Regions from separate parts of the Streptomyces sp. NPDC058701 genome, predicted to be linked through region 1. Evidence: predicted binding sites of a transcription regulator. Region 1 holds the regulator's gene; the other holds the start of a gene.
The links. Region 1 encodes HrcA, which represses chaperone genes, less so after heat shock. Its sites were predicted from a motif close to TTNGCACTCNGNNNNNCNGAGTGCNAA; they were not measured.

Region 1 (15,084 bases):
CCGGTGTGGTCGACCAGCGGCAGATGCGCGCCCAGTACCTCGACCGCATGGACATCGAGCGTGAGCGCGGCATCACGATCAAGTCCCAGGCGGTCCGGCTGCCCTGGGCGCCGAACACGGGTGAGGACGTGGGCAGGACCCACGTCCTCAACATGATCGACACCCCCGGGCACGTCGACTTCACCTACGAGGTCTCCCGCTCCCTCGCCGCGTGCGAGGGCACCGTCCTGCTCGTGGACGCGGCCCAGGGCATCGAGGCCCAGACCCTCGCCAACCTGTACCTGGCGATGGAGAAGGACCTCGCGATCGTCCCGGTCCTGAACAAGATCGACCTGCCGGCCGCCCAGCCGGAGAAGTTCGCCGAGGAGCTCGCGAACCTGGTCGGCTGCCAGCCGGAGGACGTCCTGCGCGTCTCGGCCAAGACCGGCCTCGGCGTGGACGTGCTGCTGGACAAGATCGTCGCCACGGTCCCGGCCCCCGTCGGCCCCAAGGACGCCCCGGCCCGCGCCATGATCTTCGACTCGGTCTACGACTCGTACCGCGGCGTCGTGACCTACGTCCGTGTCGTCGACGGCCAGCTCAACAAGCGCGAGCGCATCCGGATGATGTCGACCGGCGCCACCCACGAGCTGCTGGAGATCGGCGTCTCCTCGCCGGAGATGACCCCGGCCGACGGCATCGGCGTCGGCGAGGTGGGCTACATCATCACCGGCGTGAAGGACGTCCGTCAGTCCAAGGTCGGTGACACCATCACCAGCCTGCACAATGGCGCGACCGAGGCCCTCGGCGGCTACAAGGACCCGCGCCCGATGGTGTTCTCCGGCCTGTACCCGCTCGACGGCTCGGACTACCCGGACCTGCGCGAGGCCCTGGACAAGCTGCAGCTCAACGACGCCGCGCTGGTCTACGAGCCGGAGACCTCGGCGGCGCTCGGCTTCGGCTTCCGCGTCGGCTTCCTCGGCCTGCTCCACCTGGACGTGGTGCGCGAGCGCCTGGAGCGCGAGTTCGGCCTCGACCTGATCGCCACCGCGCCGAACGTGGTCTACCGCGTCGTCATGGAGGACGGCAAGGAAGTCTCCGTCACCAACCCGAGCGAGTTCCCCGAGGGCAAGATCTCGGACGTGTTCGAGCCGGTCGTCCGGGCCACCCTGCTCGCGCCCTCCGAGTTCATCGGCGCGATCATGGAGCTCTGCCAGCAGCGCCGCGGCACCCTCCTCGGGATGGACTACCTCTCCGAGGACCGCGTCGAGATCCGCTACACGCTCCCGCTCGCGGAGATCGTCTTCGACTTCTTCGACCAGCTGAAGTCCAAGACGCGCGGCTACGCCTCCCTGGACTACGAGCCCACCGGCGAGCAGTCCGGCAGCCTGGTCAAGGTCGACATCCTGCTGCACGGCGACAAGGTCGACGCCTTCTCCGCCGTCTGCCACAAGGACGCCGCCTACGCCTACGGCGTGCGCCTGGTCGCCAAGCTGCGCGAGCTCATCCCGCGGCAGGCCTTCGAGATCCCGATCCAGGCGGCCGTCGGCTCCCGCGTCATCGCCCGCGAGACCATCCGCGCCATTCGCAAGGACGTCCTCGCCAAGTGCTACGGCGGTGACATCTCCCGTAAGCGGAAGCTGCTGGAGAAGCAGAAGGAGGGCAAGAAGCGGATGAAGATGGTCGGCTCCGTGGAGGTCCCGCAGGAGGCCTTCATCGCCGTCCTCTCCAGCGACGAATCCGGCGGCAAGAAGAAGTAGCGACCGCTGTGGAACGAGGCCCTCACGCTCCGGCGCGAGGGCCTCTTTCGTTATGAACCGGCCGCTTGCGGGCTCTTACGCACCAGCCGGACGGCCTCTAGTCTGATCACTGCTCGACGGTTACTCGCCAGTCACTAACCGGCACGTCTCAAACCCGCCAGTCCCAAGCGCCCCCCAAGCGCCCCACGCCCACGCACTGCCGCGTGGACCGGTCCGGAGGATGTCGTGAGCGACACACAGACCATGATCGAGAACCGCCCGCCCACCGTGGCGGCCCTCTTCCTTGACCGCGTTGCCGCCACCCCGGACGCGGAGGCGTACCGGTTCCCGGTCCCCGCGGCCGGCGGCCCGGGCGCCCCCGACGAGTGGAAGTCGCTCAGCTGGGGCCAGGCGGCCGAGCGGGTCTTCTCCATCGCCGCCGGCCTGATCACCCTGGGCCTCGAAGCGGAAGACCGGGTCGCCCTCGCGTCCAACACCCGGGTCGAGTGGATCCTCGCCGACCTCGGGGTGATGTGCGCGGGCGCCGCGACCACCACCGTCTACCCGAGCACCAACGCGGAGGAGTCGGCGTACATCCTCGCCGACTCGTCCAGCCGGGTGCTGATCGCCGAGGACGCCGCGCAGCTGGCCAAGGCCCGCCTGCACCGCGCGGACCTGCCCGGGCTGGCGCACGTCGTCGTGCTGGAGGCCGCCGACGCGGTTCCCGCCGACGGGGACCCGGACGGCTGGGTGATCTCCCTCGCCGACCTGGAGAAGCGCGGCGCGGCGCACCTCGCCGAGAACCCGGGCGCGGTGAAGGAACGGATCTCGGCGATCACCGCCGACCAGCTCGCCACCCTCATCTACACGTCCGGGACCACCGGCCGCCCCAAGGGCGTACGGCTGCCGCACGACAACTGGTCGTACATGGCCAAGGCGACGGTGGCCACCGGCCTGATCACCAAGGACGACGTCCAGTACCTGTGGCTGCCGCTGGCCCACGTCTTCGGCAAGGTCCTGACCTCCGGCCAGATCGAGGTCGGTCACGTCACCGCCGTCGACGGCCGCATCGACAAGATCATCGAGAACCTGCCGATCGTGCAGCCGACCTACATGGCGGCCGTCCCGCGCATCTTCGAGAAGGTCTACAACGGGGTCGCCGCCAAGGCGCGGGCCGGCGGCGGGGCCAAGTACAAGATCTTCCAGTGGGCGGTCGGCGTCGCCCGCGAGTACGCGAAGGTCACGCAGGACAACTTCCGGCGCACGGGCAACGCCACGGCGCCCTTCGGCCTCACCACGAAGCACAAGATCGCCGACGCGCTCGTCTACTCCAAGCTCCGCGAGGCCTTCGGCGGCAACCTGCGCGCCGCCGTCTCCGGGTCCGCGGCCCTGGCGCCCGACATCGGCTACTTCTTCGCCGGCGCCGGCATCCACATCCTGGAGGGCTACGGCCTCACGGAGTCCAGCGCCGCCTCCTTCGTCAACCCGGGCGAGGCCTACCGCACCGGCACCGTCGGCAAGCCGCTCCCCGGCACCGAGGTCCGCATCGCCGACGACGGCGAGATCCTGCTGCGCGGCCCCGGCATCATGGAGGGCTACCACGGGCTCCCGGAGAAGACCGCCGAGGTGCTGGAGGCGGACGGCTGGCTGCACACCGGGGACATCGGCGAGCTGTCGGCCGACGGCTACCTGCGGATCACCGACCGCAAGAAGGACCTGATCAAGACCTCGGGCGGCAAGTACGTCTCCCCGGCCGAGGTCGAGGGCCAGTTCAAGGCGATCTGCCCGTACGTGTCGAGCATCGTGGTGCACGGCGCGGACCGGAACTTCTGCTCGGCGCTGATCGCCCTCGACGGACCCGCCATCCTGGGCTGGGCCGCCGAGAACGGGCTGGAGGGCAAGACGTACGCGCAGGTCGTGGCCGCCCCGGAGACGACGCGGCTGATCGAGACGTACGTGCAGACCCTCAACGAGGGCCTCCAGCGCTGGCAGACGGTGAAGAAGTTCCGGCTGCTGCCCCGGGACCTCGACGTGGAGCACGGCGACCTCACTCCGAGCCTGAAGCTGAAGCGGCCCGTGGTCGAGCGTGAGTTCAAGCACCTGATCGAGGAGATGTACGCGGGCTCCCGCGAGGCGTAGCGCCCCTGCGGGCTCGGCGGGGAGGGCCGGCGGCCCCTCCCGCCGAGCCCGCCGTTCCCGGGCGGTGCGGCGGGTGCGGGACAATGGGCGCATGCCTTCCGCACTGCCCGACGGTGAACCCATGCCCGAAGACGGCTCGCTCCCGTCGCACGCCCTGGCGGGCGCCGGCGAGCGGCCGCTCGGCTTCTACCTGCACGTCCCGTACTGCGCCACGCGCTGCGGGTACTGCGACTTCAACACCTACACGGCCACGGAGCTGCGGGGCACCGGCGGCGTGCTCGCCTCCCGGGAGAACTACGCCGACACCCTGATCGACGAGGTCCGCCTCGCCCGCAAGGTGCTCGGAGACGACCCCCGCGCCGTGCGCACCGTCTTCGTCGGCGGCGGCACCCCCACGCTGCTCCCGGCCCGCGACCTCGTACGGATGCTCGCGGCGATCCGGGACGAGTTCGGCCTGGCCGAGGACGCCGAGGTCACCACCGAGGCCAATCCGGACTCCGTGGACCCGCAATACCTGGCCGAACTGCGCGCCGGCGGCTTCAACCGGGTCTCCTTCGGCATGCAGAGCGCCCGGCAGCACGTCCTGAAGGTCCTCGACCGCACCCACACCCCCGGGCGGCCCGAGGCGTGCGTCGCGGAGGCACGCGCGGCGGGCTTCGAGCACGTCAACCTCGACCTGATCTACGGCACGCCGGGGGAGTCCGACGAGGACTGGCGGGCGACCCTGGCCGCCGCGCTCGGCGCCGGACCGGACCACGTCAGCGCGTACGCCCTCATCGTCGAGGAGGGGACGCAGCTCGCCCGCCGCATCCGCCGCGGCGAGGTGCCGATGACGGACGACGACGTGCACGCCGACCGCTACCTGATCGCCGACGAGGTCATGGCACAGGCCGGGTACCACTGGTACGAGGTGTCGAACTGGGCCACCACCGAGGCCGGCCGCTGCCTGCACAACGAGCTGTACTGGCGCGGCGCCGACTGGTGGGGCGCGGGCCCCGGCGCGCACTCGCACGTCGGCGGCGTCCGCTGGTGGAACGTGAAGCACCCCGGCGCCTACGCCGCCGCCCTGGCCGGGGGCAGGTCCCCGGGCGCCGGGCGCGAGCTGCTGTCGCCGGAGGACCGGCGGGTCGAGCGGATCCTGCTGGAGCTGCGACTGCTGGACGGCTGCCCGCTGACGCTGCTGGCCCCGGCGGGCCTCAGGGCGTCCGCGAAGGCCCTCGCGGACGGACTCCTGGAGTCCGGCCCGTACGCGGCCGGGCGGGCCGTGCTGACCCTGCGCGGGCGCCTGCTGGCCGACGCGGTGGTCCGGGACCTGGTGGACTGACACCCACCGCCGCACGGGCGCCGTGCGACGCGCGGCGACGAACCGGCCGCGAGGGGTCTCGGGGCGGCGCCCCGACCGCGACGCGCGGACGGACCGGCCGCGACGGGTTTCAGGGCGGCGGGACTCTGCCCACGGGCCTCAGGGCGCCGTGACGAAGTCGATGAGCTCCTCGACACGGCCCAGCAGCGTCGGCTCCAGGTCCTTGTACGAGGTCACCCGCGACAGGATGTGCTGCCAGGCGGCCCCCGTGTTCTCCGGCCAGCCCAGGGCCCGGCACACGCCCGTCTTCCAGTCCTGGCCGCGCGGCACCACCGGCCACGCGGGGATGCCCAGCGCGGACGGCTTCACCGCCTGCCAGACGTCCACGTACGGGTGGCCCGCGATCAGCACGTGCGGGGAGTCCACCGAAGCCGCGATCCGGGACTCCTTCGAACCCGGCACCAGGTGGTCCACGAGGACGCCGAGCCGGGCGTCCGGACCCGGCCCGAACTCCGCCACGACGGCCGTGAGGTCGTCGATCCCCTCCAGGTACTCCACCACCACGCCCTCGATCCGCAGGTCGTCGCCCCAGACCCGCTCCACCAGCTCGGCGTCGTGCCGGCCCTCGACGTAGATCCGCCCGGCCCGCGCCACCCGCGCCCGTGCCCCCGGGACGGCGATCGACCCCGAGGCCGTGCGGGACGGCGCCACCGGGCCCCGGGGCGGACGGACCAGGGTCACCACCGCGCCGTCCAGCAGGAACGCGGCGGGCTCCATCGGGAACACCCGCCGCTTGCCGAACCGGTCCTCCAGGGTCACCGTGCCCGCCTCGCAGCCCACCACCGCGCCGCAGAAGTCCGTACCGGCGACCTCGACCACCAGATCGGGCTCCGCCGCCACCTCGGGCACGGCCCTGGGGCGCTTCCACTGCGGGGTCAGGTCGGGGGAGTACTCGCGCATCCGGCCGACACTAGGAGAGGCGCGGCGATCACGCCTCCGACACGCCGAAACGCGCGGCCAGTGTGGCGCGTTGCGCACGGACGAAGGCCGCGTCGACCACCGCTCCGTGACCCGGCACGTACAGGGCGTCGTCGCCGCCCAGGGCCAGCAGCCGGTCCAGGGCGTCCGGCCAGCGCGCCGGCAGCGCGTCGTCGCCCGCCTGCGGCTCGCCGGACTCCTCGACCAGGTCCCCGCAGAAGACCGTCTCCCGCTCGCCGGGGACGAACACCGCCAGGTCGTGCCCCGTGTGCCCCGGCCCCACGTTGGCCAGCAGCACCCGCACCCCGCCCAGCTCCAGCGTCCACTCGCCCGACACCGGGTGCCGGGGGAGCACCAGCAGCTCGACGGCCTCAGCCGCCTCCCTGCCGGACAGCCCGTGCCGCACGGCGGACGCCCGCAGCGACTCCCGCCCTGTGTCCAGGACGGAGTCCAGCCCGACCGCGGCGTACACCTCGGCCCCGGAGAAGGCGGCCGCGCCCAGCACGTGATCGAAATGCCCGTGGGTGAATGCGATATGGGTCACGCGGCGACCCGTCAGCCGCTCGGCCCCGGCGCGGATCTCCGCGCCCTCGCGCAGGCACGAACCGGGGTCCACGAGGAGCACCGCATCGTCCCCCACCACCAGTCCCACGGTGCAGTCCCACACCGGAAGGCGCCGCCGCCCGGCCCGTCCGGTCAGCCCTTCCCAGCCCGCCTCTTCCCATCGCACGTCCATGCCGCGACGCTACCCTGACGGGCCGCCCTTGCCAGGGTCTGACCACCCGGCCGTACACTGAGCGGGGGATCTCTGGCACTCGGACGACCAGAGTGCCAACGGAGAGCCAACGAAACGCCGGCGGAAACACGGCGCCGGACCACAGCTGGAGGTGTGCGCGATGCTCAGTGAACGCAGGCTCGAAGTGCTGCGCGCCATCGTCCAGGACTATGTCGGGACCGAGGAGCCGGTCGGCTCCAAGGCGCTGACCGAGCGGCACCGGCTCGGCGTCTCGCCGGCCACCGTGCGCAACGACATGGCCGTGCTGGAGGACGAGGGCTACATCGCCCAGCCGCACACCAGCGCCGGACGCATCCCCACCGACAAGGGCTACCGCCTCTTCGTCGACAGGCTGGCGGGGGTCAAACCCCTGTCGACGCCCGAGCGCCGGGCCATCCAGAACTTCCTCGACGGCGCGGTGGACCTCGACGACGTCGTCGGGCGCACGGTGCGGCTGCTCGCGCAGCTCACCCGGCAGGTCGCCGTCGTCCAGTACCCCTCGCTGACGCGCTCCACCGTGCGCCACGTCGAGCTGCTGTCGCTGGCCCCGGCCCGGCTGATGCTCGTACTGATCACGGACACCGGGCGCGTCGAGCAGCGGCTCATCGACTGCCAGACCCCCTTCGGGGAGGCCTCGCTCGCGGACCTGCGGGCCCGGCTCAACAGCCGGGTCGTCGGCCGCCGCTTCACCGATGTGCCCCCACTCGTCCAGGACCTCCCCGAGTCCTTCGAGGCCGACGACCGAGCCACGGTGTCCACCGTGCTCGCGACGCTCCTCGAAACCCTGGTCGAGGAAGCCGAAGAACGGCTGATGATCGGCGGAACCGCCAATCTCACCCGCTTCGGACACGATTTTCCCCTGACGATCAGGCCGGTGCTCGAAGCGCTGGAGGAGCAGGTCGTGCTCCTCAAGCTGCTGGGCGAGGCCAGTGAGTCGGGAATGGCCGTACGGATCGGGCATGAGAACGCCTACGAGGGACTGAACTCCACGTCGGTCGTCTCGGTCGGTTACGGTTCGGGCGGCGAAGCAGTCGCCAAACTCGGCGTGGTCGGACCGACCCGCATGGACTACCCCGGAACGATGGGAGCGGTACGCGCAGTGGCACGTTACGTCGGACAGATCCTGGCGGAGTCGTAAGTGGCCACGGACTATTACGCCGTTCTCGGCGTGCGCCGCGACGCTTCCCAGGACGAGATCAAGAAGGCATTCCGGCGGCTTGCGCGCGAGCTGCACCCGGATGTGAACCCCGATCCCAAGACGCAAGAGCGTTTCAAGGAGATCAACGCGGCGTACGAGGTGCTCTCGGACCCGCAGAAGAAGCAGGTCTTCGACCTCGGCGGCGACCCGCTGTCCTCCTCGGGCGGCGGCGGGGGCGCGGGCGGATTCGGCGCGGGCGGCTTCGGCAACTTCTCCGACATCATGGACGCCTTCTTCGGACAGGCCTCGCAGCGCGGACCGCGCTCGCGGACCCGCCGCGGCCAGGACGCCATGATCCGCCTGGACCTGGAACTGGACGAGGCGGCCTTCGGGACCACCAAGGACATCCAGGTCGACACGGCCGTGGTGTGCACCACCTGCTCCGGCGAGGGCGCCGCCCCCGGCACCTCGGCGCAGACGTGTGACATGTGCCGCGGCCGCGGTGAGGTCTCGCAGGTCACCCGGTCCTTCCTGGGCCAGGTCATGACCTCGCGCCCCTGCCCGCAGTGCCAGGGCTTCGGCACCGTCGTCCCGACCCCGTGCCCCGAGTGCGCGGGCGACGGCCGGGTCCGGTCCCGCCGCAGCCTCACGGTCAAGATCCCGGCGGGCGTCGAGAACGGCACCCGGATCCAGCTGTCGGGCGAGGGCGAGGTCGGCCCCGGCGGCGGCCCCGCCGGCGACCTGTACGTGGAGATCCACGAACTGCCGCACCAGACCTTCCAGCGCCGCGGGGACGACCTGCACTGCACGGTCACCATCCCGATGACGGCGGCCTCCCTGGGCACCAAGTGCCCGCTGGAGACGCTGGACGGCCTGGAGGAGATCGACATCCGGCCCGGCACCCAGTCCGGGCAGGCGATCCCGCTGCACGGGCGCGGCGTCACGCACCTGCGCGGCGGCGGGCGCGGCGACCTCATCGTGCACGTCGAGGTCACCACCCCGAACAAGCTGGACGCCCAGCAGGAGGAGCTGCTGCGCCAGCTCGCGAAGCTGCGCGGCGAGGAGCGGCCCACGGGCCAGTTCGCGCCGGGCCAGCAGGGCCTGTTCAGCCGCCTGAAGGACGCCTTCAACGGCCGCTGAGCGGCCGGCGGGCACGCGTACGGGCCCGGTCGGGGGAGACCCCCGGCCGGGCCCGCCGCATCGGGTCCGGCGGGTCCGGATGCGGACCATGCCAGGCGAATGCCGTGATTCGGTGCGATGAGCGGGACATGGCACGATGCAGTCCATGTCCACCGCACCGAACGGTCTGTCTCCGTACCCGATCGTGCAGGCCCCCATGGCGGGCGGCGCCTCGTGTCCGCCGCTCGCCGCGGCCGTGTGCGAGGCGGGCGGACTGGGCTTCCTGGCCGGCGGGTACAAGACCGCCGACGGCATGTACCAGGAGATCAAGCAGGTGCGCGCCCTCACCCGGCGCCCGTTCGGCGTCAACCTCTTCCTGCCGCAGACCGGCTACGTGGACCCGGCGGCCGTCGAGGCGTACCGCGGACAGCTGGCGGGCGAGGCGAACTGGTACGGGATCTCCCTCGCCGCCGACGACATCATGGGCACCTCCGACGACGGCTACGACGCCAAGCTCGCGATCCTCCTGGAGGACCCGGTCCCCGTCGTCTCTTTCACCTTCGGCCTCCCCTCGGGCGCGGCGCTCACCGCGCTGCGCAAGGCCGGTACGTACACCGTCGTCACCGTGACCTCCGTCGAGGAGGCCCGCGGCGCACAGGACGTGGGCGCCGACGCGGTGTGCGTCCAGGGCGTGGAGGCCGGCGGCCACCAGGGCACCCACCGCGACGACCCGCAGGCCGACGGCACCGCGGCCGTCGGGCTGCTCGCGCTGGTGGCGCAGGTACGGGAAGCGGTGGCCCTCCCGATCATCGCCTCGGGCGGCCTGATGCGGGGCTCGCAGGTCGCGGCGCTGCTCGCGGCGGGCGCCGAGGCGGCCCAGCTCGGGACGGCCTTCCTCGCGTGCCCCGAATCGGGGGCGCACCCGCTGCACAAGAAGGCGCTGACGGACCCGCTCTTCGTACGGACCGAACTGACCCGCGCCTTCTCCGGGCGGCCGGCTCGGGGGCTGGTCAACCGCTTCATGCGCGAGCACGGGCCGTACGCCCCGGCCGCGTACCCGCAGGTCCACCACCTGACCTCGGGGCTGCGCAAGGCGGCCGCCGCGGCCGGCGATCCGCAGGGCATGGCGCTGTGGGCCGGGCAGGGGCACCGGCTGGCGCGGACGCTGCCCGCCGGGGAGCTGATGGAGGTGCTGGCGGCCGAACTGGCCGAGGCACAGAGCACGTTGAAGGCTCTGCAGATGAGGAGTGTGTCATGACCGCCCCGGTGTTCGTGGTCGAAGAGGTCCCCGCGGGAGCGGAGTTCGTCCTGGACGGGCCGGAGGGCCGGCACGCGGTGTCGGTGAAGCGGCTGAACCCGGGCGAGGCGGTGGTCCTTGCGGACGGCCGGGGCCGCTGGGCGGAGGGCGTGGTCAAGGCCGCGGAGGGCAAGGACCGGCTCGTCGTGTCGGTCTCCGGCGTCTTCGAGGAGGCCGAGCCGGCCGTACGCATCACCGTGGTGCAGGCGCTCCCCAAGGGGGACCGGGGCGAGCTGGCCGTCGAGACGATGACCGAGACCGGCGTCGACGCGATCGTGCCGTGGCAGGCCTCGCGCTGCATCACCCAGTGGCGCGGCGACCGCGGCGCCAAGTCCCTGGCCAAGTGGCGGGCCACGGCCCGGGAGGCGGGCAAGCAGTCCCGCCGGGTCCGCTTCCCGGAGGTGGCGGAGGCCCTGTCCACCAAGCAGGTCGCGGCGCTGCTGGCCGGTGCCGACCTGGCGATGGTCCTCCACGAGGACCGCGACACCCCCTCGGAGGCCCTGGCCTCGGCGGCCCTGCCGGAGGCGGGTTCCGTCGTGCTGGTGGTCGGCCCGGAGGGCGGGGTATCCCCGGACGAGCTCGCGGCGTTCGCGGCCGTCGGCGCCCGTCCGTACCGGCTGGGCCGGTCGGTCCTGCGCACGTCCACGGCGGGCACCGCCGCGACGGCGGTCCTGCTGGCGCGGACGGGGCGCTGGTCCTGACCCGGCCGGCCTGACCCGATCGACCTGACCCGCGTGACCGGGGCCGGGCTGGATACGATGCCCGGACCGATCACCGTCACGGGAGGCGCACCAATGGCCGGGGAACCGCAGGCCGACTGCCTGTTCTGCAAGATCGTCACCGGGGACGTCCCGGCGACCCTCGTCCGGGAGACCGAGACGACCATCGCCTTCCGGGACATCAGCCCGAAGGCACCGACGCACGTGCTCGTCATCCCCAAGGTCCACTACCCCGACGCCGCGTCCCTCGCCGCCGCCGAGCCGGGCGTCGCCGCCGACGTGCTGCGCGAGGCGGGCCGGGTGGCCGCGGACGAGAAGGTCGACGGCCAGGGCTACCGGATCGTCTTCAACACCGGCGCGGGCGCCGGCCAGACCGTCTTCCACGCGCACGCGCACGTCCTCGGCGGGCGCGGCCTCGAGTGGCCCCCCGGATAGACCGTGTCCGTCAGAGAGTTCGTGATCCTGGGCACCGCCAGCCAGGTGCCCACCCGCCACCGCAACCACAACGGCTACCTGCTGCGCTGGGACGGCGAGGGCATCCTCTTCGACCCGGGCGAGGGCACCCAGCGCCAGATGCTGCGCGCCGGGGTCGCGGCGCACGACATCAACCGGATCTGCGTCACGCACTTCCACGGCGACCACAGCCTCGGGCTGGCCGGCGTCATCCAGCGCATCAACCTGGACCGGGTCCCCCACCCCGTCACCGCGCACTACCCGGCCTCGGGACAGAAGTTCTTCGACCGGCTGCGGTACGCGACGGCGTACCGGGAGACGGTAGAGCTGCACGAGGAGCCGGTGGTCCGGGACGGGGTCCTGGCGCGGGAGGCCTCGTACACGCTGGAGGCGCGGCTGCTCTCGCACCCGGTGGAGTCCTTCGGGTACCGGCTGACCGAGCCGGACGGCCGGCGGATGGTGCCGGAGCTGCTCGCGCGGCACGGGATCAAGGGGCCGGACGTGGGCCGGCTCCAGCGGGACGGGAGCCTCGGCGGCGTCACCCTGGACGAGGTCAGCGAGGCCCGGCCCGGGCAGCGGTTCGCCTTCGTCATGGACACCCGGCTGTGCGACGGGGTGACGGAGCTCGCCGAGGGCTGCGACATGCTGGTGATCGAGTCGACCTTCCTCGACGAGGACGGGCAACTGGCTCTCGACCACGGCCACCTGACCGCAGGTCAGGCCGCCACCGTGGCGCGCGCGGCGGGCGTCCGGCACCTGGTGCTGACGCACTTCTCGCAGCGGTACCCGGACCCGTCGGACTTCGAACGGCAGGCCCGGGCCGCGGGGTTCGAGGGGGAGCTGACGGTGGCGGCGGACCTGGTCCGCGTGCCGGTCCCCCGGCGGACGACCTGAGCCCACCCCGGCGCACGAACGACTACGACACCCCCTGGACGCCGGCGCGGTCGCGGGCCCCCGCGCGGTCGCGCGAGCGGCGCGGCGCGGGCGCGCCCAGCAGCACGCGGCGGGGGAGCCGGCGGAGCCGGATCTCAGCGACCTCCAGTTCCGCGGCGCCCACCCGCGGCACCGCACCCGACGGAGCGCCCGCGCCGGCCGCCAGGACCGCCGCCGGGGCCCCGCCGCGGCGGCGGACCGAACCGGCGGTCAGCGGGCGGCCGCCCGCGTGCAGGGCCACGGCGGTCATCGGCCCGGCCACGGCCAGCAGCAGCCCGCCCAGCACCAGCCCCATGCCGGGGAAGCCCGCGCTCTCGGCCAGCAGGCTCCCGGTGACGGGCCCGCAGGCCACGCCGAGCGAGGACGCGGAGCCGGCCAGGACCGCCCAGCGGCCGCGCGGGTCCAGGGCCGCCGCGAGGCCGATGGCGTACGAGAGGACGACCGGGTAGAGCGCGTTCCACAGGATCTCCCCGGCGGCGAACGAGCCGAGGCCGCGGGCCGAGGAGGAGAGCGCCACGCAGCAGGCGATCAGGGCCGTGCCCACGCCGATCGGGACCGCGCGCCCCAGGCGGGCGCCGAGGGCGGAGGCCGCCGTCACCCCGAGCAGGCCCGCGCCCAGCGCCGCGGCGAAGACCACGCCGAGGGTGACCTCCGACAGCCCCGCCTGCTGGGCACCGATCCGGCCGCTGACCCCCCACAGGGCGTTCTGGGCCAGCGACCACAGCATCAGCGCGCCCGCCAGCACCATCCCGGCCCGCGGGTACGGCAGCCGGCCGGGGCGGGCTCCGGGAACCGCGGCGGACGACGGGCCGCCGAGGTGGCGGGTGGCCGGCCAGGCCGCCGCCGCGACGACGGCGATCGCGGCGAACGGCAGCCCGTGGCCGCCGCCGAGGTGCGGCAGGGTCAGGTGCAGCGCGCCCGCGGTCGCCGACACCGACAGCAGCCCGAGGGCGGAACTCCGGTGCGGGTCGCGCTGCCCGGCGATCCCGGACGCGGCCACCGCGGTGGCGGCGCCGGACCCGAAGCCGCCGGCCACGGCGCCCGCGACGACGAGCGGGAGCAGCGGGGTCGCGGCCGCCGTGCCGTAGCCGGCGACGGCGAGCAGCAGCCCGAGCCGGGCGGCCGGCCGGGGGCCGTGGCGGGCGATGCGGGAGGCGAGGGCGAACCCCGCGGCCGCCGAACCGAGGAGCAGGGCCGAGCCGATCAGGCCGGCCTGCGCGGGGCTGAGCGGCAGATGGGCGTCGAGCCGGCCCACGACGGTCGGCAGGAGGTACGGGGCGAGGTATCCGGCCGTGAAGAGGGCCACGAGGGGCCGGGCGGCGGAGGGCGCGGAGGCGCGGTGGAGCACGGGTGTTCCAGGAGGTGCGTGGGAGGTGCCGCAGAGTGAGCGGGGCCCCTGTCTATCAAGGGGCCGGAGTTGAGGAGAAGAGCGCTCCTGTGGTGATCTGCGCCACACTGGGTTTTGCTGCCGTCCGGCGCGGGCAGAGTCGGCAGCTTCCCACGGAGAGCCCGCGTGCAGAAACGACCCCTCCAGAGCAAAGACGACCCTTCCAGAACAACGGGGAGTACACCGTGACCAGTCGGGACAGCTTCGACATCCTCTCCACCGCCGTGGATCCGCTCGGTCCGGTGCGCGACCCCGAGGAACCCGGCTGCGACGTCTTCCTGACCGGAACCGTCTTCCTCGACATCATCTTCACCGGCCTCGACTCGGCGCCGGTTCGCGGCACGGAGTCCTGGGCGCGCGGCATGGGCTCCAGCCCCGGCGGAGTCGCCAACATGGCGACCGCGCTGGCCCGGCTCGGCCTGCGCACCTCGCTGGCCGCGGCGTTCGGGGACGACCACTACGGCGAGTACTGCTGGGACGCCCTCGAACAGGGCGAGGCCATCGACCTGTCGATGTCGCGGACCGTCCCCGGATGGCACAGCCCGGTCACGGTCTCGATGGCCTACGAGGGCGAGCGCACCATGGTCTCGCACGGCCACGAGGCCCCGCCGCCGGCCGGCCCCGGCCCCTTCCCGCAGTGCCCGCCGAGGGCCCGCGCCGCCGTGGCCTCGCTGGGGCCGGGCCGGGGCGAGGAGTGGATCGGCGAGGCCGCGCGGCGCGGCTCGCGGGTCTTCGCGGACGTGGGCTGGGACGAGAGCGGCCGCTGGGACCTGGGGGCGCTGGCCGATCTGGAGCACTGCGAGGCCTTCCTGCCGAACGCGGGCGAGGCGATGCGCTACACCCGCACCGACTGCCCGCGCGCGGCGGCCCGGGCGCTCGCCGAGAAGGTGCCGATCGCGGTGGTGACGATGGGTGCGGAGGGCTCGTACGCGGTGGACGGACGCACCGGGGAGACCGCCCGGGTCCCGGGGATCGCGGTCGAGGCGCTGGACCCGACCGGGGCGGGGGACGTGTACGTGGCGGGCTTCGTCACCGGAACCCTGGCGGGCTGGCCGCTGGCGGACCGGCTGGCCTTCGCCGGGCTGACGGCGGCGCTGTCGGTCCAGGAGTTCGGCGGCTCCCTGT
Region 2 (15,084 bases), on a different contig from region 1:
AAGCACGCGCGCCGGTTGGTAGCCGGAACGCTGGCGGCCGGCGCGCTCGCGCTGTCCCTGACGGGGTGCGGGGACAGCGTGGACCCGATCGAACGGCTGGGTCGCAAGGCGACGCAGGAGGCCCCGGCCGCCGGGCCCTCCGGCACCCCGTCGGCGACCCCCTCGGGGTCGCCCTCGGGGCCGGGGAACCCCTCGGACGAGGCGTACCGGAAGTGGGGCCTGACGGCCCCCGTCGCCTACGCGCCCAAGCCCGCCCGGAAGCCCGGGCGTCCGCAGGCCGCCCCGGGCAGGGCGGCCGTGGTGGACCGGATACCCGTCGCGCCGGACGACAAGGTCGTCTTCCTGACCTTCGACGACGGCGCGGAGAAGGACCCCGAGTTCCTGAAGATGGCGGCCGACCTGAAGCTGCCGATCTCGATGTTCCTCACCCACAGCGTGGCCTCGGCGGACTACGGGCACTTCGAGCAGCTCCGCGACAACGGCTCGGCGAGCACGGTCAACAACCACACGCTGACGCACCCGAACCTGCGGACCCTGCCCTTCGCGGCGCAGAAGAAGGAGATATGCGGCCAGCAGGAGCATCTGGAGAAACGCTTCGGCACGCGCCCGACGCTCTTCCGCCCGCCCTTCGGCAACTACAACGACGACACCCTCCGGGCCGCCGCGGAGTGCGGGGTCAGCGACGTGGTGCTGTGGCGGGTCTCGATGCAGATCAACAACTTCCAGTACGCCGAGGGCTCCGCCCTCAAGCCGGGGGACATCGTCCTGGCGCACTTCCGGGGCCCGTCGGAGCTCAAGGGCGCCACGGAGACCCAGATGACGACGCGGATGCTCCAGCGGATACAGGAACAGGGCTACCGGATAGGGCGCCTGGAGGACTACCTCTAGCCGTCGCCGTGTCCGCGTGGCCCGTGGCCGTGCCGCGACCGTGCCCGCGTGGCCCGTGGCCGTGCCGTGGCCGCCCCCGGGGCGTCGGCGCCGCGCGCCGGCCCGCTGTCGGTCCGTCCGCCGTCAGCCCGCCCGCGCACCCGCCGTCGCGGCGCCCGCCCCCGCCGCCCCCGGGGTGATCGTGATCTCGGCCGGCCCCAGGGTGTCCGCCTCGCGCTGGCGCTCCGCGCTGTCGCTGATGCGCAGGAGCAGCGCGATCATGATCCAGTTGGCCAGCAGGGACGAGCCGCCCTTCGCCAGGAACGGCAGCGCCTTGCCCGTCAGGGGGATCAGGCCCGTGACGCCCCCCGCGACCACGAAGACCTGCAGGGCCAGCGCCGAGGCCAGCCCCACCGCCAGCAGCTTGCCGAACGGGTCGCGGGCGGCCAGCGCCATCCGCAGGCCCCGCTGCACGAGCAGCGCGTAGAGGAGCAGCACGGCCATCACCCCGGCCAGGCCGAGCTCCTCGCCGACCGTGGTGAGGATGAAGTCGCTGCGGCCCGCGAACTTGATCAGCTCCGGATGCCCCAGCCCGAGGCCCGTCCCGGAGATGCCGCCCGTGCCGAAGCTGAACAGCGCCTGCGCGGACTGATCGGAGGTGACCCCGGTCGGCCGGTTCGCCCAGTAGTACGACAGGGGCTCCAACCAGGCGGCGACGCGCGCCTTGACGTGCGGTTCGGTCGAGCCCACCACGAACGCCCCGAGCGAGGCCATGACGAGGCCGCACACGATCCAGCCGGTGCGCTCGGTGGCGACGTACAGCATCACCACGAACACGCCGAAGAAGATCAGCGAGGTGCCGAGGTCCCGCTCGAAGACGAGCACCAGCATCGAGACGATCCAGACGGTGACGATCGGACCGAGCTGGCGCATCGGGGGCAGCCGCACGCCCAGGACCTTGCGGCCCGTCAGGGCCAGCGAGTCGCGGTGGACGACCAGGTAGCCGGCGAAGAAGACCGCGATCATGATCTTCACGAACTCGCCGGGCTGGAGCGAGAAGCCGAAGAGGATGATCCAGCGCTTCGCACCGTAGGTGTCCGCGCCGAAGAACGCCGGCGCGATCAGCAGCACCAGCGCGACCGCCATCGTGATGTAGATGAACCGCTGGAGCAGCCGGTGGTCCCGCAGCAGGGCCAGCACCCCCAGGCAGGCGGCGACCCCGACCACCGTCCACATCAGCTGACCCGGCGCGTTGGCGTCCGCGCCGTACCGCTCGATGTACCCCTGGTCGAGGCGGTGCAGGAGCACCAGCCCCAGCCCGGTCAGGAGCATGGCCAGCGGGAAGACCAGCGGATCGGCGTAGGCCGCGAAGCGGCGCACGCCCAGGTGCCCCACGAGCGAGAGCAGCGTCATGCTGACCGTGAAACCGGCCAGGTTGGGTGGCAGCTCGCCGTTCATGCCGAGGCCCGCGCCGGCGTGGCCGAGGACGGCGAGGATGACGACGAACACCAGGAGCAGGGCCTCGGTGCGCCGGCGGGAGCCCGCCGGCGTCAGCGGCTTCAGTCCACGCACGGGATGCCGCCGCCGTCCTGGGGGGAGGCCGAGGGGGCGGGCGCCGAGGGCGGTGCCCCGTCGCGGGACGCCGGGGGTGACGCCTCGCCGGACGCGCCGCCGGACGCCGCGGGCGTGCCCGGTGCGGAGGGAGCGGTGTCCGGCGCGCCGGGGGCGGCAGCGGCCTTGGGTCCGATCTGCTCTGCAATGAGGCGTTTTATCTTCATATCATCTACGACGTTCACGTCCTCCCCGCGGTTCCTTCCGAACCGCTCGACGGGGAGTGTCGTGGAGGGCGGCCTTCCGCCGGACGGGTTCTTCGCCTGCTGCGCGAACGAGCGCAGGTCCCACCCCGCGCCGGTCACCACGGCCCGTTCGCGGTGAGAGGAAAAAGGGTCAGGAAGGCCCTGGGGGCCGGGATTTCGCCCCTTCCGGGGCCCGTCCCGCGCCACACCCGGCGGCGAGAATTGGCACTCCGCTTGACCGAGTGCTAATCGCCGGAATAGTGTCGCACCTGGCACTCGCCCCTGGTGAGTGCCAACACAGCGACAGGCAGGTCCGGCACCCGCGACGACGGATCGACCTGGTCGCCACCTCAGACAGTTAACCCCGCATCTCCGAAGGGGGAGGTCGGATCGTGACGACCGCCAGCTCCAAGGTTGCCATCAAGCCGCTCGAGGACCGCATTGTGGTCCAGCCGCTCGACGCCGAGCAGACCACGGCCTCTGGCCTGGTCATCCCGGACACCGCGAAGGAGAAGCCCCAGGAGGGCGTCGTCCTCGCGGTTGGCCCGGGTCGCTTCGAGGACGGCCAGCGTCTCCCGCTGGACGTCTCCGTCGGCGACATCGTGCTGTACAGCAAGTACGGCGGCACCGAAGTGAAGTACAGCGGCGAGGAATACCTCGTCCTCTCGGCTCGCGACGTGCTCGCGATCGTCGAGAAGTAATTCGCTTCCAGATTTTGTTTGAGCTGCGCCCCTGGTCACCCTGCTGATGCCGGGCGGCGAGGGGCGCAGTTCGTTCTAGGCGGTGGAGGTCGCGGTGAGCGGCCGAGGATCGCAACGAGAGGACTGAACCGCTCCCATGCCGAAGATCCTGAAGTTCGACGAGGACGCCCGTCGCGCCCTCGAGCGCGGCGTCAACAAGCTTGCCGACACGGTCAAGGTGACGATCGGCCCCCGTGGCCGCAACGTCGTCATCGACAAGAAGTTCGGCGCCCCCACCATCACCAACGACGGTGTCACCATCGCTCGCGAAGTCGAGCTGGACGACCCGTACGAGAACCTGGGCGCGCAGCTCGTGAAGGAGGTGGCGACCAAGACCAACGACATCGCGGGCGACGGCACCACCACCGCCACCGTGCTGGCTCAGGCGCTGGTCCGCGAGGGTCTGCGCAACGTCGCCGCGGGCGCGTCCCCGGCCGCCCTGAAGAAGGGCATCGACGCCGCGGTCAAGGCCGTCTCCGAGGAGCTCCTCGCGACCGCCCGTCCGATCGAGGACAAGTCCGACATCGCCGCCGTGGCCGCGCTCTCCGCGCAGGACCAGCAGGTCGGCGAGCTCATCGCCGAGGCGATGGACAAGGTCGGCAAGGACGGTGTCATCACCGTCGAGGAGTCCAACACCTTCGGCCTGGAGCTGGAGTTCACCGAGGGCATGGCCTTCGACAAGGGCTACCTCTCGCCGTACATGGTCTCCGACCAGGAGCGTATGGAGGCCATCCTCGATGACCCGTACATCCTGATCCACCAGGGCAAGATCTCCTCGATCCAGGACCTCCTGCCGCTGCTGGAGAAGGTCATCCAGGCCGGCGCCTCCAAGCCCCTGCTGATCATCGCCGAGGACGTCGAGGGCGAGGCGCTCTCCACCCTCGTCGTCAACAAGATCCGCGGCACCTTCAACGCGGTCGCCGTCAAGGCCCCCGGCTTCGGTGACCGTCGCAAGGCCATGCTCCAGGACGTCGCCACCCTCACCGGTGCCACCGTCATCGCGGAGGAGGTCGGCCTCAAGCTCGACCAGGCCGGTCTGGACGTACTGGGCACCGCCCGCCGCGTCACGATCTCCAAGGACGACACGACCATCGTCGACGGTGGCGGCAGCCACGAGGAAGTCGTCGGCCGTGTCAACCAGATCAAGGCCGAGATCGAGTCCACGGACTCCGACTGGGACCGCGAGAAGCTGCAGGAGCGCCTGGCGAAGCTCGCCGGCGGCGTCTGCGTCATCAAGGTCGGCGCCGCCACCGAGGTGGAGCTCAAGGAGAAGAAGCACCGCCTCGAGGACGCCATCTCGGCGACCCGCGCCGCGGTCGAGGAGGGCATCGTCTCCGGCGGTGGCTCCGCTCTCGTCCACGCGGTCAAGGTCCTGGAGGGCAACCTCGGCCTGACCGGCGACGAGGCCACCGGTGTCGCGGTCGTGCGCCGCGCCGCCGTCGAGCCGCTGCGCTGGATCGCGGAGAACGCCGGCCTCGAGGGCTACGTCATCACCGCGAAGGTGGCGGAGCTCGACAAGGGCCAGGGCTTCAACGCCGCCACCGGCGAGTACGGCGACCTGGTCAAGGCCGGCGTCATCGACCCGGTGAAGGTCACCCGCTCCGCGCTGGAGAACGCCGCCTCCATCGCCTCCCTGCTGCTCACGACCGAGACCCTGGTCGTCGAGAAGCCGGCCGAGGACGAGGGCGACGCGGGTCACGGCCACGGTCACGGCCACAGCCACTGATCGCAGCACCACGCTCCACGTTCCACGAGAAAGCCCCGGTCACCGCTGCCAAGCGGGGGTGACCGGGGCTTCCCCGTGCCGGGGCGCGGGCCGGGGCCCGGGGCGGGGCGGCTAGCCGGGCATCACGCCCATCTGCCGCATCAGGCCGGGGGCGTCGTAGTACCACCAGCCCTCGGCGATCATGCCGTCCTCCATCCGGAAGGTGGTGCAGCCCGACATGGCCACGCTCTTCCCGGTCGGCGCGACCCCCATGAACTCGCCCTTCTGGGTGCCCTTCCAGTCCCACAGGGTGGTGACGCAGTCGCCCTCGGCGATCTGCCGCGTCAGGTCGAAGGAGAAGTCGAAGGCGTCCCGCCACATGCCGATGGTCCGCCGCATGCCGTCGCGCCCGTCGCTCCCGCCCGGGGTCTCCATGACGTCGTGGTCGGTGTAGTCGGCCGCGAAGCACGCGTCGACGGCGTCGAGGTCGCCCTTGCAGACGATGTCCTCGAACACCCGCCGCGCGACCAGCTTGTCGAGGTGCTCCTCGCGGACCACGTCCAGGTTCATGAACGTCGGCATGCCCTCGCAGAGGGCCACCATCTCCTGGAACATCAGGTCGGTCTCCGGGAGCCGGGAGTTCTTCATCGCCTCCTCGTACGAGGGGAACTCGACGAGGTCGACGTAGTGCGTCCCGGCCTCCCGGTCCCGGCCGATCATCGTGTGGGTGACCGTGCGCCTGCCGCTGGTCTGCTCCGTGTAGCGGTCGAGGAGCGTGTTCATCTCGTCGAACCGACGGGTCTCGTAATCGATTACCTGTACGAATGTCATCGTGTCGCCTCCCGAGGTGGATGGGACACGTCCAGTTTAGGGAGATTTCACCCATATGGCGGGTTTACTCGCCGGTCACCGGGGGAGCCGGAGCTCCGCGCACTACTGGGGCCCGTACTTGCGACCCGTGCGCGAGGACATCCCGCCCAGCAGCCCGCGCGGCGTCAGCTTCACCACGCCCATCAGCGCCTTGTACCGCGGGTCCGGGATCGACACCGTCTTGCCCCGGGCCAGGTCGGCCAGGGCGGCGGTCACCAGCTTGTCGGCGTCCAGCCACAGCCAGCCCGGGATGTTGTCCGTGCCCATGCCGGCCCGCTGGTGGAACTCCGTCCGCACGAAGCCGGGACACAGGGCCATCAGGCGCACCCCGGAACCCGCCATGTCCTTCGCCGCCCCCTGGGTGAACTGCACGACCCAGGCCTTGCTCGCCCCGTACGTGCCGCGCGGCAGGAACGCGGCCACCGAGGCCACGTTGATGACCCCGCCGCGGCCGCGCGAGCGCATCGGCCCGGCCGCCGCCGAGGTCAGCCGCAGGACCGCCTCGACGTGCACCTTCAGCATGGTCAGTTCGTCCGCCATGGGGACGTCGAGGTAGCGGCCCTTGTTGCCGAAGCCGGCGTTGTTCACCAGCAGGTCGACGGGGTGCGTGCGGTCGGCCAGGCGCTGCTCGACCGCCGCGATCCCCTCCTCCGTGGCGAGGTCGGCGGCCAGCACCTCGGCCTCGATGCCGTGCCGGTCGTGCAGCTCGGTCGCCTGGGCGCCGAGCCGCTTCGTGTCCCGTGCCACCAGGACGAGGTTGTGCCCCTGGGCGGCGAGCCGCCGGGCGAAGGCGGCGCCGATGCCCGCCGTGGATCCCGTAATCAACGCAGTCGTCATAGGCGCAACCTAGCGGCCCCGGCCGACGGCCCGGCGCGCCCCGTGCCCGGCCGCGTACGCCAGCGCGGTCTCGCGCACGTCGGGCGCCAGGGCCTCGCCCGCGGCCAGGACCCGCGGCAGCAGCGCCCGCTCGGTGGTCCAGGCGCGGAACAGGAACGACGAGGTCACCTCGTGCTCCGGGCGGTGGGTGATCACGATCCGGTCGCCGGGGGAGATCCGGCCCTCGCGGACCACCCGCAGGTACGCGCCCGGACGGTTCTCCCGGGTGAACCGCTTGACCCAGCCGGATTCGCCCAGCACACCCTGGAAGGTCCGGCACGGGATGCGGGTGGAGGAGACCTCCAGGACCAGTTCCGGGCCGACCTCCCAGCGCTCGCCGAGCACCGCTCCGCTCAGGTCCACCCCGCTGGTGGTCAGGTTCTCGCCGAACAGGCCGGGCGGCAGCTCGCGCCCCAGCTCGGCCTCCCACCAGTCCAGGTCCTCGCGGGCGTACGCGTACACGGCCTGGTGGTCGCCGCCGTGGTGGCGCCGGTCGCACACGACGTCGCCCTCCAGGCCGCTGCCGGCGCCGGTCGCCTTCGGCCCCGGGGCGGACACGCGGACCGGCCCCGGAACGGGGCGCTTGCCGATGCCGGTCGTCCCGGTGTCGGCGTACTCGACGGCCGTGGCCCGGCCGACGTTCACGGAGATCAGATGCATGGAGACCATGCGGACACGCTAGCCGAACGGCCCCAAAGGGTCGTACGGATATTCGCACCGCGGTCAAAGCAGGGCTTATGCTCGATGGGTGATCGAGGCACGTCATCTCCGGGTCCTGCGCGCCGTCGCCGGGACCGGCTCCTTTTCCGCCGCCGCCCGTGAGCTGGGCTGCACCCAGCCCGCCGTGTCCCAGCAGATGAAGGCGCTGGAGCAGTCGGCGGGCACCCCGCTGCTCATCCGCACCGGCCGCGAGATGCGGCTCACCCAGGCCGGCGAGGCCCTGGTCCGGCACGCCGCGGGGATCCTGGCCGGGCTGACCGCCGCCGAGGAGGAGGTCGCGGCCATCGCCGGGCTGCGCGCGGGCCGGGTCCGGCTGGTGTCCTTCCCCAGCGGCAGTTCCACGCTGGTGCCCACCGCCCTCGCGGCGATGCGGGCCGAGCACCCCGGGACCCGCATCTCCCTCGTGGAGGCCGAACCGCCGCGCTCGGTGGAGATGCTGCGCGAGGGCGACTGCGACGTGGCGCTGGCCTTCCGGTACGGGGGCTCGCCGGCGGCCGCCGCGGAGTGGGAGGACCTCGTGGTCCGGCCGCTCCTGACCGACCGGCTCGTCGGGCTGGTCCCCGAGGGGCACCGGCTGGCCGGGGCCGAGCGGGTGGGCATGGCGGAGCTGGCCGACGAGGCCTGGATCGCGGGCTGCCCGCGCTGCCGCCGCCACCTGGTGGAGGTGTGCGAGGACGCGGGGTTCACCCCGCGCATCGACTTCGCCACCGACGACTACCCGGCGGTGGTCGGCCTGGTCGGCGCCGGCCTGGGCGTGGCGGTGCTGCCGGAGCTCGCGGTGGAGTCCGTACGGGCCAAGGGCGTGAGCACGGTACGGGTGGAGCCGGCCGTGGAGCGCGAGGTCGTGGCGCTGACCCTGCCCGACCTGGCCAGGGTCCCGGCCGTGGCCGCGACCCTGGCCGAGCTGGTCCGGGCCGGCGCGCGCTGACCGCGGGCGCGGCGGCGCCCCCGGCCGGGGCGCGACACCCCGGCGGCGCCCCCGCCGGGTCATCGGCGGAGGCGTGACAGAAACGTTCCTTCTGACGTTTCGCGGGTTCCGGTCAGTGCTGCTGCGCGTTCGGCCCGATCGCCGTCGACGCGGGGATCAGACGGTGTCGGGCGCGGCCCATCAGCTCCTCGCGCTCGTCCTCGGTGAGGCCGCCCCACACCCCGTAGGGCTCGCGGACGGCGAGTGCGTGCGCGGCGCATTCCGAACGCACCGGGCATCTCATGCAGACCTCTTTAGCCGAGGCCTCGCGCGCGCTCCTGGCCGCGCCCCGCTCGCCTTCCGGGTGGAAGAAGAGGGAGCTGTCGACCCCGCGGCAGGCGGCGAGGAGCTGCCAGTCCCAGAGGTCGGCGTTCGGTCCGGGGAGGCGGGAGAAATCTGCCATTGGTAGTCCCTCTTGGTGCCGGTACTGAGGCGGATACGGTCCATGTCTCCACACCTACTGTCTGAGTAGATGTAAATATGACTCATTGGGAATCTAGCCTCAGACATGCGCCAAACGGAAGGAAAGCCGCCAAATAGGGCATAGCTCCATATGGACGACACGGAGCCCGTGGCTCCTCCGATGTGATCGCGTCCTCACGTAGAGTGCCGAAGGTGTCCGTCCGACCCGTAACTCTTTCGAGTGACCATCGTTGAGAGTGTGAAGGCGGTTGAACCAAGAAGTTCTCGGACAGGTGTCCGGGGACATCGACCGCACAGGTGACGATACGTACCAGCCTGGAGGCTCAAGGTGACGCGCATCAGCAGCTGCGGAGGGCGGTCATGACATCCGTCCTCGTCTGCGACGACTCCCCGCTTGCCCGAGAGGCGCTCCGTCGTGCGGTTGCCACCGTGCCCGGCGTCGAGCGTGTGACGACGGCGGCCAACGGCGAGGAAGTCCTCCGCCGCTGGGGTGCCGACCGCTCCGACCTCATTCTGATGGATGTACGGATGCCCGGGCTCGGCGGTGTGGAGACGGTTCGCCGGCTGCTCTCGGCCGACCCCGGCGCCCGCATCATCATGCTGACGGTCGCCGAGGACCTGGACGGCGTGGCCCTCGCGGTCGCCGCCGGCGCCCGGGGCTACCTGCACAAGGACGCCTCGCGCGCCGAACTGCGGGCCACGGTCACCCAGGCCCTCGCCGACCCGACCTGGCGACTGGCCCCGCGCCGGCTCCGCTCGGCCGAGATGGGCGCCGCGCCCACGCTCACCGCGCGTGAGATCCAGGTGCTGGAGGGCATGAGCCACGGCCGGTCCAACGCGGAGATCGGGCGCGAGCTCTTCCTCTCCGAGGACACGGTCAAGACCCACGCCCGACGGCTGTTCAAGAAGCTCGGCGCGTCCGACCGGGCGCACGCCGTGGCACTCGGCTTCCGCTGGGGCCTGGTGCGCTGACCCGCCCCGGACCCGGACCGGTCCGCCGACGGCGGACCGTCCGAGCGGTCCCGTCCGCCGCCGGCGGACGGGGCGGCGCACCCGGGAATTCGCGGAGCACGGCCCGCGGGACGTGTCGCTTCGTGCGCGATGCCGCATCCTTGAGGGTGTGCCGCATTCTTGGAGATGTGGGGTCCCCGTCCTCGGGGACGATTCGGCCGAGCGGGAGGGGAGGCGCAGAGCATGAGTTCCGGCGCACCCGCTCATAACGCTTCGACGCACAACCAGGGCCATGGTGCCGCGAATCCTCCGGCGTCAAGGCACCATGGATTGATGCGCGACGACGAGGCCCCGGGGTCACCCGAGCCCACAGGCCCCACCGGCGCCGCCCGAGGCGGCAACGCCGGAGCCGTCAGCGCGCTCGTACGCCGCGCGGTGGAGGGTGACGAGCAGGCCACGCACGACCTGCTCGCCTTCGTGCACCCCCTCGCCATCCGCTACTGCCGCTCGCGGCTGTCCCGCCTTCCGGGTGACGCCCGCCACTTCGTGGAGGACCTGGCGCAGGAAGTCTGCGTCGCCGTCCTGATGGCCCTGCCGCGCTACCGCGACACCGGCCGGCCCTTCGAGGCCTTCGTCTTCGCCATCGCCGCGCACAAGGTCGCCGATCTGCAGCGGGCCGCCATGCGCCACCCGGGCAGCACTGCCGTGCCCTCCGACGAGATGCCGGAGCGGCCGGACGACTCGCTGGGTCCGGAGGAGCGCGCCCTGCTCAGCAGCGACGCGGCCTGGGCCAAGAAGCTCCTGGCCAACCTTCCGGAGAACCAGCGCGAGCTCCTCGTCCTGCGGGTGGCCGTCGGGCTGACCGCCGAGGAGACCGGCCAGATGCTCGGCATGTCCCCCGGAGCGGTGCGGGTGGCCCAGCACCGTGCCCTCAGCCGTCTGCGGGCACTCGCCGAGCAGTAGATCTGTCCATCGTAGGAAGTGACAGAACTTCGGCTCGGCCTTGGTCGTGGAATGAGACGCCCCGCGATCCCGTTAGCATGGATATCCCCGCTGAGCAAGACCATTTGGGAAGGTGTCATGACTGTCAACGCCGACGGAGTGCCCGACAAATTCGCCACGCTCGGGCTTACCTACGATGACGTCCTGCTGCTGCCGGGCTCGTCGGACATGGCGCCGGACGAGATCGACACCTCCTCCCTCATCTCGCGGAACGTCCGCGTGAACGTTCCGCTGCTCTCCGCCGCCATGGACAAGGTCACCGAGGCCCGCATGGCCATCGCGATGGCCCGCCAGGGCGGCGTCGGCGTGCTGCACCGCAACCTCTCCATCGCCGACCAGGCCAACCAGGTCGATCTGGTCAAGCGCTCCGAGTCCGGCATGGTCACCGACCCGATCACGGTGCACCCGGACGCGACGCTGCGCGAGGCGGACCAGCTGTGCGCGAAGTTCCGCATCTCCGGCGTCCCGGTCACCGACCCGGCGGGCAAGCTCCTCGGCATCGTCACCAACCGCGACATGGCCTTCGAGTCGGACCGCAGCCGCCAGGTGCGCGAGGTCATGACCCCGATGCCGCTGGTCACCGGCAAGGTCGGCATCTCCGGCGTCGACGCCATGGAGCTGCTGCGCCGCCACAAGATCGAGAAGCTTCCGCTGGTCGACGACGCGGGCATCCTCAAGGGCCTCATCACGGTCAAGGACTTCGTCAAGGCCGAGCAGTACCCGAACGCCGCCAAGGACAAGGACGGCCGGCTGCTCGTCGGCGCGGCCGTCGGTGTCGCCGGTGACGCGTACGAGCGCGCCCAGGCCCTGATCGAGGCGGGCGCCGACTTCATCGTCGTCGACACCGCCCACGGCCATTCCCGTCTGGTCGGCGACATGGTCGCCAAGATCAAGTCGAACGGCGCCATCGACGTCATCGGCGGCAACGTCGCCACCCGCGACGGCGCCCAGGCGCTGATCGACGCCGGCTGCGACGGCATCAAGGTCGGCGTCGGCCCCGGCTCCATCTGCACCACCCGCGTCGTCGCCGGCATCGGCGTCCCGCAGGTCACCGCCATCTACGAGGCCGCGCTCGCCGCCAAGGCCGCGGGCGTCCCGGTCATCGGCGACGGCGGCCTCCAGTACTCCGGCGACATCGCCAAGGCGCTCGTCGCCGGCGCCGACACGGTCATGCTCGGCTCGCTGCTCGCGGGCTGCGAGGAGTCCCCGGGCGAGCTGCTCTTCATCAACGGCAAGCAGTTCAAGTCGTACCGCGGCATGGGCTCGCTCGGCGCGATGCAGTCCCGCGGCGACCAGCGCTCCTACTCCAAGGACCGCTACTTCCAGGAGGGCGTCGGCGGCGACGACAAGCTCATCCCCGAGGGCATCGAGGGCCAGGTTCCCTACCGCGGCCCGCTCTCCGCGGTCGTGCACCAGCTCATCGGCGGCCTGCGCCAGTCGATGTTCTACGTCGGCGGCCGCACGGTTCCGGAGCTGCAGGACCGCGGCCGCTTCGTCCGGATCACCTCGGCGGGCCTCAAGGAGAGCCACCCGCACGACATCCAGATGACGGTGGAGGCACCGAACTACAGCCGCAAGGGCTGAACCGCATGACGTGAGGGGCGGGTCCCGGACGGCGTTCTCCACAGCCGGCCGGGCCCGCCCCTTCGCCGTGCGCGCGCGGGTACGTCCGTACAGCGGTCACCGAGACGCAGTCCTCCGCCCGTCGGGGATACTGGACGGGCAGACCCACAGGAAAGGCCACCACACGTGACTGAGATCGAGATCGGGCGCGGCAAGCGCGGCCGCAGGGCGTACGCGTTCGACGACATCGCCATCGTCCCGAGCCGGCGTACCCGGGACCCGAAGGAGGTCTCGATCGCCTGGCAGATCGACGCGTACCGCTTCGAGCTCCCCTTCCTGGCCGCCCCCATGGACTCGGTCGTCTCCCCGCAGACCGCGATCCGCATCGGCGAGCTCGGCGGCCTCGGCGTGCTGAACCTCGAAGGCCTGTGGACCCGGTACGAGGACCCGCAGCCGCTGCTCGACGAGATCGCGGAGCTGGACGAGGAGACCGCCACGCGCCGTCTCCAGGAGATCTACGCCGCCCCGATCCAGGCGGACCTGATCCGCCAGCGCATCAAGGAGGTGCGCGACTCCGGTGTCGTCACCGCCGCCGCGCTCTCCCCGCAGCGCACCGCCGAGTTCTCCAAGGCCGTCGTCGAGGCGGGCGTGGACATCTTCGTCATCCGCGGCACCACCGTGTCGGCCGAGCACGTCTCGGGCGCGGCCGAGCCGCTGAACCTGAAGCAGTTCATCTACGAGCTCGACGTCCCCGTCATCGTGGGCGGCTGCGCCACCTACACGGCGGCCCTGCACCTGATGCGCACCGGCGCCGCGGGCGTCCTGGTCGGCTTCGGCGGCGGCGCCGCGCACACGACGCGCAACGTCCTCGGCATCCAGGTCCCGATGGCCACCGCCGTCGCGGACGTGGCCGCGGCCCGCCGCGACTACATGGACGAGTCCGGCGGGCGCTACGTGCACGTCATCGCCGACGGCGGCGTGGGCTGGTCGGGCGACGTCCCGAAGGCCGTCGCCTGCGGCGCCGACGCCGTCATGATCGGCTCCCCGCTGGCCCGTGCCACCGACGCGCCCGGCAAGGGCAACCACTGGGGCATGGAGGCCGTCCACGAGGACGTGCCGCGCGGCAAGAAGGTGGACCTGGGCACCGTCGGCACCACCGAGGAGATCCTCACCGGGCCGTCGCACTCCCCGGTCGGCTCGATGAACATCTTCGGCGCGCTGCGCCGCTCGATGGCCACCACCGGCTACAGCGAGCTCAAGGAGTTCCAGCGGGTCGAGGTCACGGTCGCGGATTCCCAGCACAGCCGCTGACCGGGCATCACGTCCGAACGCCGGAGGGCCGGCACCCCGAGCGGGGTGCCGGCCCTCCGGCGTGTGCGGGCGCGGATCAGTCGCTGACCTTCCGGGCGGTACCGAAGGCGACGACTCCGCCGATGGCGAGGAACAGGTAGTCCATGGCCTCGGCCGATTCCTTCCAGATGTCGTTCAGGCCGCCGATGCCCGGGTCGCTCAGCACGTCGCCGAGTCCGATGTGGGCGAACTCGGAGAGCGCGAGCGCGATGAAGAACAGCTGGCCGAGGTAGACGGCGCCGACCGACAGCACCGCGCTGACCACGGGGAGGGCCGGGTTCTTCCCGCCGATCTTGCCGGCGGCGAGGCCGACGAGGGCGCCGACGGCGACCGCGGCGTAGCCGACCTGGCGGTCGATGGCGTTCATGATCCCGCCGTACGCGCCGGCCGCGACCAGCGCCGCGACGACGGCGGCCAGGATTCCGAAGCCGACGTTGCCGCTCCGGGCCGGGGCGGGGGCGGGGGCCGCGGTGTAGGAATCGGGCGCGGGCGGCTGGAAGCTCTGTGCCATTGGGAATCCCCCCAGGGAAATCGGACGCACGGGTGTCCACGGGACGTAAGTGCGAGATAAGTGACGCCGCAGGCTAGCACCCGTATCCGACATCCACCGGGGGTTTCCCGGCGCCTCAGAGGCGGTGGGCCGCGCCCGCCGGACTGGCGCCGCGGGTGTCCAGCAGCAACTGCGCCTTCACCGCGAGACCTTGCAGGTCATAGGTGCGGTGGTGCTGGAGCAGGATGGTCAGGTCGGCGTTGGCGGCGGCCTCGTACAGCGATTCCGCGCGGGGGACCGGCTGGTCGCGGACGCGCCAGCTCGCGATGTAGGGGTCGTGATAGCTGATCAGTGCGCCGAGGTCGATGAGGCGGCTGGCGATCTCGCGGGCCGGGGAGCCCTCCTGATCGGCCAGGTCGGGCTTGTAGGTGACGCCGAGGAGGAGGACGCGGGCGCCTCGGGCGGACTTGCCGTGCTCGTTCAGCAGGGTGGCGGACCGCTGGATGACGTACTGCGGCATCCGGTTGTTGATCTCCTGCGCCAGGCCGATCATGCGCAGGGGGTGGCCGGGGGTGCGGGTGGTGTGGGGGAGGTAGTTGGGGTCCAGGGGGACGCCGTGGCCGCCGACCCCGGGGCCGGGGCGGAAGGCCTGGAACCCGTACGGCTTGGTCTCGGCGCAGCGGATGACGTCCCAGAGGTCGACGCCGAGGTCATGGCAGAGCACCGCCATCTCGTTCATGAGGGCGATGTTGACGTGCCGGTAA

Region 2: groES (co-chaperone GroES) is a predicted target of HrcA. The motif match lies at 2,886-2,912, and genes of this name have one in related genera.

Annotation. Positions count from the first base shown of each region.
Region 1 covers NZ_JBHXSY010000004.1:99,088-114,171, forward strand. Annotated here, with positions in the region: gene lepA (translation elongation factor 4) at 1-1,739, shown strand, start outside; gene ACFWW8_RS05365 (AMP-dependent synthetase/ligase) at 1,965-3,857, shown strand; gene hemW (radical SAM family heme chaperone HemW) at 3,949-5,181, shown strand; gene ACFWW8_RS05375 (DUF3097 domain-containing protein) at 5,320-6,120, opposite strand; gene ACFWW8_RS05380 (MBL fold metallo-hydrolase) at 6,149-6,874, opposite strand; gene hrcA (heat-inducible transcriptional repressor HrcA) at 7,035-8,051, shown strand; gene dnaJ (molecular chaperone DnaJ) at 8,052-9,191, shown strand; gene ACFWW8_RS05395 (nitronate monooxygenase) at 9,337-10,428, shown strand; gene ACFWW8_RS05400 (16S rRNA (uracil(1498)-N(3))-methyltransferase) at 10,425-11,168, shown strand; gene ACFWW8_RS05405 (histidine triad nucleotide-binding protein) at 11,262-11,621, shown strand; gene ACFWW8_RS05410 (ribonuclease Z) at 11,625-12,533, shown strand; gene ACFWW8_RS05415 (MFS transporter) at 12,556-13,920, opposite strand; gene ACFWW8_RS05420 (carbohydrate kinase family protein) at 14,145-15,084, shown strand, end outside.
Region 2 covers NZ_JBHXSY010000018.1:107,285-122,368, forward strand. Annotated here, with positions in the region: gene ACFWW8_RS20915 (polysaccharide deacetylase family protein) at 1-1, shown strand, start outside; gene ACFWW8_RS20920 (polysaccharide deacetylase family protein) at 1-888, shown strand, start outside; gene ACFWW8_RS20925 (FtsW/RodA/SpoVE family cell cycle protein) at 1,012-2,439, opposite strand; gene ACFWW8_RS20930 (hypothetical protein) at 2,427-2,663, opposite strand; gene groES (co-chaperone GroES) at 3,056-3,364, shown strand; gene groL (chaperonin GroEL) at 3,501-5,129, shown strand; gene ACFWW8_RS20945 (ester cyclase) at 5,241-5,939, opposite strand; gene ACFWW8_RS20950 (SDR family NAD(P)-dependent oxidoreductase) at 6,042-6,815, opposite strand; gene ACFWW8_RS20955 (MOSC domain-containing protein) at 6,825-7,514, opposite strand; gene ACFWW8_RS20960 (LysR family transcriptional regulator) at 7,603-8,502, shown strand; gene ACFWW8_RS20965 (WhiB family transcriptional regulator) at 8,615-8,944, opposite strand; gene ACFWW8_RS20970 (response regulator transcription factor) at 9,325-9,936, shown strand; gene ACFWW8_RS20975 (sigma-70 family RNA polymerase sigma factor) at 10,249-10,878, shown strand; gene guaB (IMP dehydrogenase) at 10,996-12,501, shown strand; gene ACFWW8_RS20985 (GuaB3 family IMP dehydrogenase-related protein) at 12,667-13,791, shown strand; gene ACFWW8_RS20990 (hypothetical protein) at 13,868-14,341, opposite strand; gene ACFWW8_RS20995 (nucleotide sugar dehydrogenase) at 14,457-15,084, opposite strand, start outside.